DNA from 2 places in the Pseudomonas sp. 8_5_2 genome. Region 2 is predicted to be linked to the other one. Evidence: riboswitches for the same ligand, from Rfam matches in the RefSeq annotation. Region 2 holds a riboswitch; the other holds the start of a gene.
The links. A riboswitch is a leader RNA that binds a small molecule or an ion and turns the genes downstream of it on or off. The one in region 2 is predicted to bind cobalamin.
Positions count from the first base shown of each region.

Region 1: another riboswitch for cobalamin. It lies ahead of AC5O5R_RS17730 (ABC transporter substrate-binding protein); the one in region 2 lies ahead of cobW (cobalamin biosynthesis protein CobW).

Region 1 covers NZ_CM181238.1:3,835,958-3,841,742, forward strand. Annotated here, with positions in the region: gene AC5O5R_RS17720 (TonB-dependent receptor) at 1-909, shown strand, start outside; gene AC5O5R_RS17725 (acetyltransferase domain-containing protein) at 1,088-2,254, shown strand; cobalamin riboswitch at 2,282-2,479, shown strand; gene AC5O5R_RS17730 (ABC transporter substrate-binding protein) at 2,591-3,601, shown strand; gene AC5O5R_RS17735 (FecCD family ABC transporter permease) at 3,601-4,617, shown strand; gene AC5O5R_RS17740 (ABC transporter ATP-binding protein) at 4,614-5,402, shown strand; gene AC5O5R_RS17745 (pseudoazurin) at 5,420-5,785, shown strand, end outside.
Region 2 covers NZ_CM181238.1:2,745,179-2,750,963, forward strand. Annotated here, with positions in the region: gene AC5O5R_RS12620 (branched-chain amino acid aminotransferase) at 1-152, opposite strand, end outside; gene AC5O5R_RS12625 (hypothetical protein) at 353-709, opposite strand; gene AC5O5R_RS12630 (glyoxalase superfamily protein) at 706-1,083, opposite strand; cobalamin riboswitch at 1,163-1,373, shown strand; gene cobW (cobalamin biosynthesis protein CobW) at 1,474-2,541, shown strand; gene cobN (cobaltochelatase subunit CobN) at 2,546-5,785, shown strand, end outside.

The DNA of each region.
Region 1 (5,785 bases), 1.1 Mb from region 2:
CACAGCGCCTCGCCGCTGCGACCGCAATCGCTCGCCACCACCGGCACCTTCGCGCTGTTTGCGGAAAACCGCCTGCAACTCACCGATCGCCTGTCGCTGGTGACCGGCGTGCGCCGTGACCAGAACCATATCGACCGCGACAACCTGGGCAATGACAGCCGCAGCGACCGCAGCCTGCAAGGCGGCAACTGGCGCGCCGGGCTGGTTTTTGCGCTGACGGAGGATCTGTCGTTGTACGGCCAGTATTCCACCAGCGAGGACGGGGTAGACAACCTCATCAGCCTGAGCCCGGCACAGATGCACTACGACCTGACCGAAGCGAAGCAGACCGAAGTGGGCCTTAAGCAGCGCTTTTGGGAGGGGCGCGGCGAATGGACATTGGCGGCCTACCATATCGTCAAGAACAAGCTGCTGGTGGACGACCCGCTCACCCACGACAAGCAGCAGGCCGGCCAGCAGACCTCGGATGGCCTGGAGGCGACCCTGGAGCTGGCGCTGGCGCATCAGTGGCAGGTGTCGGTAAACGCGTCGCTGGTGCGCGCCAGGTATGACGACTTTGACGAGACGGTGGGTGGTGTAGCCCAGGACCGCGCGGGCAACCGGCCGGCAAACGTGCCCCGGCGCACGGCCAACCTGTGGTTGAGCAAAGGCTTTGGCCAGCAGGTCGAGGCCGGCGTGGGTGCGCGCTACGTGGATGAGCGTTATGCCGACACCGCCAATACCCAGAGCGCCCCCGGGTATACCGTGGTCGATGCCAATATCGCCTGGCGGGTGTTGCCGGATGTGCGTTTGGGCTTGCAGGTGAACAACGTGTTTGACAGGGAGTATGTGGTGTCGGCGTTCAGTGGTGAGCAGTGGTTGATGGGGATGCCACGGGCCTGGTTTGCGACGGTGGATTATAGGTTTTGAACTGGGTTGCCTGGGTCGGCTTGTTTGGGGCAGGGCTGGCATAGGGATCGCATCAGGGCTGACAGGCGCTGCATATCTGGTGGCAACCACCAGGCAACACAAAAACCCCTACCCATCAAACCCCAATAAGTTATAAGATAACATTCCATTTGACATCCATTCTTGCCAGCGATCCCCCATGACAAGCGCCAGCGCCACCCCTACCCTGCTTACCCAGCGCCTGCAGAGCATCGACGCCCTGCGCGGCCTGGTGATCCTGTTCATGCTCCTGGACCATGTCCGCGAAACCTTCTTCCTGCACCATCAGGTCGGCGACCCGATGGCCATCGACACCACCGAACCGTCGCTATTCGTCAGCCGCACCCTGGCGCACCTGTGTGCGCCCGTGTTCGTCCTGCTGACCGGCCTGTCAGCCTGGCTGTACGGCGAGAAGTACCAGGGCCGTAGCGATGTCTCGGCGTTTCTGTTCAAGCGCGGGCTGTTCCTGGTGGTGCTGGAGTTCACCCTGGTCAACTTCGCCTGGACCTTCCAACTGCCGCCCAGCGTGATCTACCTGCAAGTGATCTGGGCGATCGGCGTCAGCATGATCGCCCTGTCGCTGCTGGTGTGGCTGCCACGCGCAGCCCTGATCGCCGTGGGCGCGATGATCATCGCCGGCCACAACCTGCTTGATGGCCTGCACTTCGGTGTGGAGTCGGCCCTGCACGTGCCATGGGCGATCCTGCATGACCGCGGCTGGCTGGAGTTCTCCGACAACCTGCGCCTGCGCACCTCCTACCCGGTGCTGCCGTGGATCGGCGTGATCGCCCTGGGTTACGGCCTGGGCCCCTGGTTCGCGCGCGGCAGCGAAGCCGGTCGACGCCAGCAGCGCTTGCGGGTGGCCGGGCTGATCGCACTACTGGGCTTTGTCGTGCTGCGCATGCTCAACGGCTACGGCGAGGCGCCCTGGAATGGTTACCCGACCCTCACGCAAACCCTGATGAGTTTCTTCAACATCACCAAATACCCACCGTCGCTGCTGTTCCTGGCCCTGACCCTGGGCTGTGGCCTGCTGCTGCTGCGCGCCTTCGAGCGTGCCGGGCAGGCGCGCTGGATCAGCGCCCTGGCGGTGTTCGGTGCGGCGCCGATGTTCTTCTACCTGCTGCACCTGTATGTGTTGAAGCTGCTGTACCTGGCCAGCGTGGCGCTGTTCGGTCTCAACCAGGGCGACTACTTCGGCTTTGACGGCATCGCCGCGGTATGGCTGGCCGCGGTATTGCTGGCGGTTTCGCTGTACCTGCCGGTGCGCGGGTTCGCCCGCCTGAAGGCGCGGCGGCGCGACATCACCTGGCTGAAGTACTTCTGAAAAGCGTTTTAACCGGCGGCGTGATGGTCTACCATGCGGGCCGCCGGTTTCCACCACGGAAATAATAGGGAATCCCAGGCCTGCCAACACGGGCCAAACGGAACTGCCCCCGCAACTGTAGATGCCGAGCCTGCTCCATCGATGCCACTGGGTGACCGACCCGGGAAGGCCGGAGCCGGGCCATGACGCATCAGTCAGGAGACCTGCCGGCCTGCATTCACCAACCGGCGGGGTGTCCGGGATTGGCTATCAGTGTTGCCCCTGCCGCCAGCGGGGGCTCGGCGATGCCTGTCCGTGCGTTCCTCACCAGAACTGTCCGATAGGAGATCGCCCCGCATGCTGCCCCGCATCGCCACCCTGCTCGCCGGCCTTGGTTTTACCGGCCTGGCCCAGGCCGCCGCCACTCACTACCCGCTGACTGTCGATAACTGCGGCCAGCCGCAGACCTTCGCCCAGGCACCGGAACGCGCCGTCACCATCGGCCAGGCCGGCACCGAAATGCTCTACGCACTGGGGCTTGGTGACAAACTGGCGGGTACCTCGCTGTGGTTCAACAACGTGCTGCCCGAATACCAGGCACAGAACGACAAAGTGCCGCGCCTGGCCGACAACGACCCCAGCTTTGAGGCGGTAGCAGGCAAGCGCCCGCAACTGGTGGCGGTGCAGTTCGAATGGATGGTCGGCGCCCAGGGCGTGGTCGGCACCCGTGAACAGTTCGACGAACTGAACATCCCCACCTACCTGCTGCCCTCGGACTGCGAAGGCAAGGACAACCTGGTGGGCGCAGACGGCACTCGCCTGCAGGCGTTCCAGGTCGACAGCATCTACAAGAGCGTCAGCCAGCTGGCCGAGATCTTCGACGTGCAGGACCGCGGCACCGCGCTGAACACCGAACTGAAAGGCCGCCTGGACAGCGCCAGGGCGCAATTGGCCGGCAAGGACCTGTCGGCGACCTCGGCGCTGTTCTGGTTCTCCAGCGCCGACCTGGACATCGACCCCTACGTGGCAGGCCGCCAAGGGGTCGCCGACTTCATGCTGCGCAGCCTCGGCGTGCGCAACGTGGTCGAGTCCAGTGAGGAATGGCCAACCGTGGGCTGGGAAACACTGGCCAAGGCCAACCCGACCTGGCTGATCATCGCGCGCATGGACCGTCGCCGCTTCCCCGCCGATGACTACCAGAAGAAGCTTGAATTCCTGCGCAGCGACCCGGTTACCCGCAACATGGACGCGGTCAGGCACGACCGCATCATCATCCTCGATGCCGACGCCATGCAGGCGGGTATCCGCCTGTTCCGCGGTGTGCAGACGTTGGCCAGTGCCTTCGCCAGCGGTAAAGCAGCGCCGTGATGAGCCGCCTGCTACCCAGCCTCGCAGTTGCCCTGGCAGCCCTGCTGGCGGCGCTGCTGGCCGGCACCGTAATCGGCGAAACCAGCCTGTCGCCGAGCGCGGTCGGCCAGGTCCTGGCCAACCATTTGTGGCAGGCCGGCTACCCGGTCGACCCGATCGACGCCGGCATCGTCTGGAACTACCGCCTGACCCGCACCCTGGTCGCCGCAGCCTGCGGTGCCGGCCTGGCCACCTGCGGGGTGATCCTGCAGGCGCTGTTGCGCAACCCGCTGGCCGAACCGTACCTGCTCGGGCTGTCGGCCGGCGCCTCGACTGGCGCGGTGCTGGTCGGCCTGCTGGGGCTAGGCAGCCTGGCACTGAGCATGTCTGCCGGCGCCTTCATCGGCGCCGTGGCGGCATTCGCCCTGGTGCTGGTGCTGGCCCGCGCGGCCGGGCCCAGCAGCAACAACGCGCAGGTGATACTCGCCGGTATCGCCGGCTCGCAACTGTTCAACGCCCTGACAGCGTTCCTGATCACCAAGTCGGCCACTGCCGAGCAGGCGCGCGGCATCCTGTTCTGGCTGCTGGGCAACCTCAGTGGTGTGCGCTGGCCCTCGGTGTGGCTGGCGGTGCCGGTGGCGCTGTGCGGTTTGCTGGTGTGCCTGTGGCATCGCCGCGCGCTGGATGCCTTCACTTTTGGCGTCGATTCGGCTGCGTCGCTGGGCATCCCGGTGCGCCGTACCCAGTTGCTGCTGATCAGCTGCGCGGCGCTGGTGACGGCGGTGATGGTGTCCATCGTCGGCGCCATCGGCTTTGTCGGCCTGGTAATCCCGCATGCCCTGCGGCTGATCCTCGGCCCCGGCCACAGCCGTCTGCTGCCGGCCAGCGCCCTGGGCGGCGCGCTGTTCCTGATTGCCGCCGACATCCTTTCGCGCACGCTGATCAGCGGCCAGGTAATCCCGGTTGGTGTTGTCACCGCACTGATCGGCGCACCGGTCTTCGCCTTGATTCTGGTCAGCCGTCGAGGGCGCCCATGACAGTCATGACCGCGCTACAGCTCGCTCCCTTGAGCTGCCAGGGCCTGGGGCTGCAACTGGCCGGCAGAACCGTGCTCGAGGCTATCGACCTCGATGTGGTGAGTGGCGAAACCCTGGGCATCGTCGGCCCCAACGGCTCCGGCAAATCCTCGCTGCTGAAGTTGCTGGCGGGGCTGCGCAAACCGGCCAGCGGCAGCGTGCAGCTACTGGGCGAACCCCTGGCGCGGTTGCCGCGCCGTCGTGTTGCTCAGGCCCTGGCACTGGTCGAGCAGCAGGCCGACACCCTCGATGCGATCAGCGTATTCGACGCCGTGGCCCTTGGCCGTACACCCTGGCTGTCGGCACTGGCACCGTTTGCCTCGCACGACCGCGCCATCGTCGAGCAAGCCTTGGCCGACCTCGATGCCCTGCACCTGCGCACACGCCTGTGGGGCTCGCTGTCCGGTGGCGAGCGCCAGCGCGTGCACATCGCCCGCGCCCTGGCGCAGCGGCCGCAGGTGTTGCTGCTGGACGAGCCGACCAACCACCTGGATATCCAGCACCAGCTGAGCCTGCTGCAACAGGTGCAGGCGCTGCCGGTAACCACCCTGGTGGCCCTGCACGACCTCAACCAGGCGCTCACCTGCGACCGCATCGCGGTACTCGACCAAGGCCGCCTGGTCGCCCTCGGCAAACCGTTCGAGGTACTCACCCCCGAACGCCTGCTGAGCACCTTTGGCGTCCATGCCCGCTACCTCACCGACCCTTTCGACGGCGCGCGCATCCTGCGTTTCCGCGCCCCCTGAACCAGGAAGTTCTGCCCATGCTGTTGCGCCCTGTCGCCCTGCTGCTCGCCAGCGCCCTGCTTGCCCCGGCCGCGCTGGCCGAGGTGCATGAAGTGAAAATGCTCAACCGTGGCAGCGAGGGGGCAATGGTCTATGAGCCGGACCACCTGCACATCGCCCCCGGCGACAGCGTGCGCTTCCTGCCCACCCAGAGCGGCCACAACGCAGCCAGCGTCGCAGGGTTGCTGCCCGCCGGCGCCGAACCGTTCAAGAGCAAGCTGAACCAGCCGTTCGAGCAGACGTTCAGCGTGCCCGGGGTGTACGGCATCCAGTGCATTGCGCACCTGGCGATGGGCATGGTGATGCTGATCCAGGTGGGTGACGCGCCGGCTGCAGAACTGCCC
Region 2 (5,785 bases):
AGCGCCGTGGAGCCTTCACTGATGTGCAGTACGTTGTCTTCGGTCAGGGTGCCCTTGTCCCACTCGCCATTGCGCCATACGGACAGGTAGCGTTTGTCGGTCTTGATGTAGTCGAAACCCAGCTTGTCCCAATTAATGCTTTCGTTGCTCATGACACCCTCATTGTCTTGCAAGTGCCCGATCGCTCGGGCTGCTGTTATATGCGCACCATGCCACCATAATACATCCGCAGCAGATCGGGAACGGCCAGTCACGAATTGATAGCCTGCGATGCATTGTGGCCGGCTGCTACAGGTGCAGGTACGTGTCCAGCGCCCGCCACCGCCGCAAAAATGTCGCCAATCCCAACGGTCTACCGCCCCAAGCGCTTCCCCCAATCACCGCCATGCCCCTGCGCACAAGCCTCTTCACTGTCGAACCGCACATGCCATGCCGGATGATCCAGTGCTATGCCCGCCGCCTCCAACGCTTGTGCAGTCAGCACCAGCATGCGCGTCTTGGCGTCGCCCGTCATGGCTGCAGCCTTGTCGGCTTCTTGCTCGAACACCCAGGTTATGCGCAAGCTGGCCGGAAAATCCTCAGGATCGAGCCGGTGGGTGAGCCAGCTGAAGCCGATGATTTCTGCCTTGGCCGTTTCGCAGGCATCGGTCAGGCATATCACCAGTTCACGCTCCAGCCTGGCCATTTCACGCTTGCCAGATGCCTTCACAGGTTTGCCTCGTCGTCGATCTGCTGACAGAACCGCAGCCGGTTACCGAACGGGTCCCACACCTGCATCTGCAAGCCCCAGTCCAGGCGCTCGGCTTCGGGCCGCGCGTAGCCGTACTGTTTCGCTTGCAGTTCATGCTCCAGCGCGCGCAGGTCGTCGATGCGGGCGAACACCGTCGAGCCGGGGCACGCGTCACCATGGTGTTCGGAAAGGTGCAGGATCAGGCCGTCACGATGCACCTGCATGTACAGCGGCAGGTCCGGGCTGAAGCGGTGTTCCCAGTCCAGCGTGAAACCGAGAAATTCGAGGTAGAACTCCCTGGCCTTTTCGACCGAGAAGATACGCAGCACCGGGATGGCGGGAGCGAGGGGCATGGGGCGTCCTTGACCGTGGGCAAAGACGCTACTCTAGCGCAGTTGCGCAACCTGTGGTTGACCACCCGCCAGCCACTGCGTAGCCTTGCCAGTTCGAGGTTCTTCGGCCAGGCCGAAGCTAAGACGGGAACGCGGTACAAGCCGCGGCTGCCCCCGCAACTGTAAGCACCGACAACGGATCGACACAGCCACTGCGCCAGCGCGCGGGAAGGCGTCATCCCGCCAGCCTGGCTTCAGCCGGCAACTGGAACGGTGCCAGCCAGGAGACCTGCCTCGCAACGTTTTCGACTTTCAACCGGGCGGGGTGATCCGGTGGCGAACAAGCCCGGCCGGCCTGGCCTGCGGCTGTCGTCCTGCATGCCCGCGCCATTCTGCCAAGGGCACTGCGACATGAAAACACTGGCCAAGCTCCCCGTCACCATCGTTACCGGCTTCCTCGGTTCGGGCAAGACCACCTTGCTGCGGCACATGCTCGACAACGCCCAGGGCCGCCGTATCGCGGTCATCGTCAACGAGTTCGGCGAGCTGGGCATCGACGGCGAAATCCTCAAGCAGTGCAGCATCGGCTGCACCGAGGAAGAAGCCAGCGGCCGCGTCTACGAGCTGGCCAACGGCTGCCTGTGCTGCACCGTGCAGGAAGAATTCTTCCCGGTGATGCGCGAGCTGGTGGCGCGCCGTGGCGACCTCGACCACATCCTCATCGAAACCAGTGGCCTGGCCCTGCCCAAGCCGCTGGTACAGGCCTTCCAGTGGCCGGAAATCCGCAACGCTTGCACGGTCGACGCGGTGATCACCGTGGTCGACAGCCCGGCGGTAGCCGCCGGCACCTTCGCCGCCTACCCTGACCAGGTCGATGCCCAGCGCAAGCTCGACCCTAACCTGGACCACGAATCGCCGCTGCACGAACTGTTCGCCGACCAGCTGGCCAGCGCCGACCTGGTGGTGCTGAACAAGGCCGACCTGATCGATGCCGAGGGCTTGGCCAAAGTGCGTGCCGAAGTGGCCGAAGAACTGCCGCCAGCGGTCAAGGTGATCGAGGCCAGCAGCGGCAAGTTGCCAATTGACGTGCTGCTGGGCGTGGGTGCCGAGTCCGAAGCGCACATCGATGGCCGCCGTACCCACCACGACTCGCACCACGATGGCGACGACCATGACGATCATGACCACGACGCCTTCGACTCCATCTCCATCGACCTGCCCGAAGCCGACGAAAGCCTGCTGCTTGATGCCCTGACCCAGCTGGTGGTGGAGTTTGGCGTGCTGCGCGCCAAAGGGTTTGCGGCCATCCCGGGCAAGCCGATGCGCCTGCTGGTGCAGGGCGTGGGGACTCGCTTCGACAAGCACTTCGACCGCGCCTGGCGCGCCGACGAGCCGCGCATCACCCGCCTGGTGCTGATCGGCCAGGACCTGGATGCGGCCCAGCTGGAAGCACGCCTGCGCAAAGCCCTGGGCGCCTGACCCCATGCACCTGCTGCGGACCCAGCCCGGTGGCTTCGTACCGGATGACAGCATTGCCGACCTCGGCCAGACACCCGCCGAGCTGGTGATTCTCTGCAGCGGCGATTCGCACCTGGCATTGCTCGCCGATACCGCCGAGCAATTGCCCGAAGACTTCCCCAGCCTGCGCCTGGCCAACCCGATGCAGGTGCAGAACCACGCCTCGGTCGACCTGTATGTCGATCAGGTGCTGCGCCATGCCAAGGTCATCCTGGTGTCGCTGCACGGCGGCGTCGGCTACTGGCGCTATGGCGTCGAGCAGCTGGTCGAGCTGGCCGCGCGTGGCGTACAGCTGATCCTGGTGCCAGGCGACGACCGCCCCGACCCGGAGCTGACCCGCCTTGGCACCGTCAGCAGCCAGCAGGCCGAGCGCCTCTGGCACTACCTGCGCCAGGGCGGCAAGGCCAACGCCATCAACCTGTTCCAGTGCCTGGCCAGCCAGTGGCTGGGCCGCGACTATGCCTGGGACGAACCGCAACCCTTGCCACGCACGGCGGTGTATCACCCGGCCAAGGGCAGCGCCGTGCTGAAGGACTGGTACCCGCACTGGCACCCTGAGCACCCGGTGGCGCCGCTGCTGTTCTACCGCTCGCACCTGCAGGCGGCCAACACCGCGTTCATCGACGAGTTCTGCCAGCGCCTGCAGGCTGCCGGGCTGAACCCGTTGCCGATCGCGGTGGCCAGCCTGAAGGAAAGCGCGTGCCTGGAGCAGGTCGAAGCCTGGCTGGACGAGGTGGGTGCCGAAGTACTGGTCAATACCACCGGCTTCGCCCTGTCCAGCCCCGAACAGCCCAACCTGCGCCCGTTCCGTCGTGACATCCCGGTGCTGCAGGCGATCTGCGCGCAGGACAACCAGCCCGGCTGGGAAGCCAGCGAGCAAGGCCTTGGCGCGCGCGACCTGGCCATGCACATCGCCCTGCCAGAGCTGGACGGGCGCATCATCACCCGGCCGGTCAGTTTCAAGGACATGGCCTGGCGCAGCGAGCGCAGCCAGTCTGACGTGGTGTGCTACCGCGCTCACCCCGAGCGCATGGACTTTGTCGCCGAGCTGGCGCGTCGCTGGGTCGAGCTGGCCCGCCTGCCCAATGGACAAAAGCGGGTGGCACTGGTGCTGGCCAACTACCCGACCCGTGATGGGCGTATCGGCAATGGCGTCGGCCTGGACACACCGGCCGCCGCGCTGAACATTCTCAGGGCGCTGCAGGCCGAAGGCTACCCGCTGGCCGAGCTGCCGGGCAGCGGCACGCAGTTGATCCACCAGTTACTCGGCGGCGTGACCAACGACCTCGACCACCTCGACCAGCGCCCCTGCGCCCAGAGCCTGAGCCTGGGCGACTACCAGGCCGCGTTCGCGCGCTTGCCCGAGGCCAATCGCCAGGCGGTGCTGGAACGCTGGGGGCCACCCGAGCAGGACCCGATGTACCGCAGTGGCCGGCTGATGGTGGCGGGCCTGCGCTATGGCCTGACCTTCGTCGGCATCCAGCCGGCCCGGGGCTACCAGGTAGATCCGAGCGCGGTCTATCACGACCCCGATCTGGTACCACCGCACGGCTACCTGGCGTTTCACTTCTGGCTGCGCCATGCCTTTGCCGCCGATGCAGTGATCCACGTCGGCAAGCACGGCAACCTGGAATGGCTGCCCGGCAAGGGCGTCGGGCTGTCGGCTGAGTGCTGGCCGGATGCCTTGCTCGGCCCGCTGCCGAACATCTACCCGTTCATCGTCAACGACCCGGGCGAGGGTGCCCAGGCCAAGCGGCGCACCCAGGCGGTGATCATCGATCACCTGATGCCGCCGCTGACCCGCGCCGAAACCTATGGCCCGTTGCGCCACCTGGAACAGCTGGCCGACGAGTTCTACGAAGCGCAGCTGCTCGACCCACGGCGTGCCCGCGAGCTGCAGCGCGATATCCTCGAACTGGTCAAGGCCACCCATATCGACCGCGAGTTGCAGCTGGAAGGGCAACTGGACGATGCCGCCGTATGGCTGCCGCGCCTGGATACCTACCTGTGCGACCTGAAGGAATCGCAGATTCGCGATGGCCTGCATGTGTTCGGCCAGTCGCCGCAAGGCCGCTTGCGCCTGGATACCCTGCTGGCGCTGTTGCGGGTCGAGCGTGGCGACGGCCGCGGCGGCAATGCCAGCTTGCTGCGGTCCTTGGCCAAGGCGCTGGTGCCGGGCTTCGACCCGCTCGATTGCGACCTTGGCCAGCCATGGCAGGGTGTGCGGCCCGGGCAGTTGCAAGCCATCAGCAGCGAACCCTGGCGCACCTGTGGCGACACCCGTGAGCGCCTCGAACTGTTGGCGCTGCAGGTGATCGAGCAGGTGCTGGGCGGCACCGCACAGTTGCCTGACTTGAGCGACTGGCAGCCGGTTCACGAGGTGCTGCAGGCCCTGCGCGAAGCGGTGGCGCCCGGCCTGGATGCCTGTGGTGCTGCCGAAATGAACGGCCTGCTGGCGGCGCTGGCCGGGCGCTTCGTGCCCGCCGGCCCCAGCGGCGCGCCCAGCCGGGGCCGCCTGGACGTGCTGCCCACCGGCCGCAACTTCTATACCGTGGATGTGCGCAACCTGCCCACCACTACCGCCTGGCGCCTGGGTTTTGCCTCCGCCAACCTGATCCTCGAACGGCACTTGCAGGACCACGGTGATCACCTGCGCCAGCTCGGCCTGTCGGTATGGGGCACGGCGACCATGCGCACCGGCGGCGATGACATTGCCCAGGCCATGGCGCTGATGGGCGTGCGGCCGGTATGGGCCACCGGCAGCCAGCGCGTCGACGATTTCGAGATCCTGCCGCTGAGCCTGCTCGATCGCCCACGGGTAGACGTGACCTTGCGCGTGTCCGGGTTCTTCCGCGATGCCTTCGGCAACCTTATCCGCCTGTTCGATGCAGCGGTGCAGGCAGTGGCTGCTCTGGACGAACCCGACGACCTCAACCCTTTGGCAGCGCGCGTGCGCAGCGAGCGCGCGACCTTGCAGGCGCAGGGTGTGGACGCAGAGCAGGCTGCGCGCCAGGCCGGCTGGCGGGTATTCGGTGCCAAACCCGGTGCCTATGGCGCCGGGGTGCAGAACGCCATCGACGGGCGGCTGTGGCACAGCCGCGATGATTTGGCGGAGGTCTACCTCAATCATGGTGGCTATGCCTACGGCGCCAGCGACGAAGGCACCCCGGCTCGCGCCCAGTTCGCCCAGCGCCTGGCCAAGGTA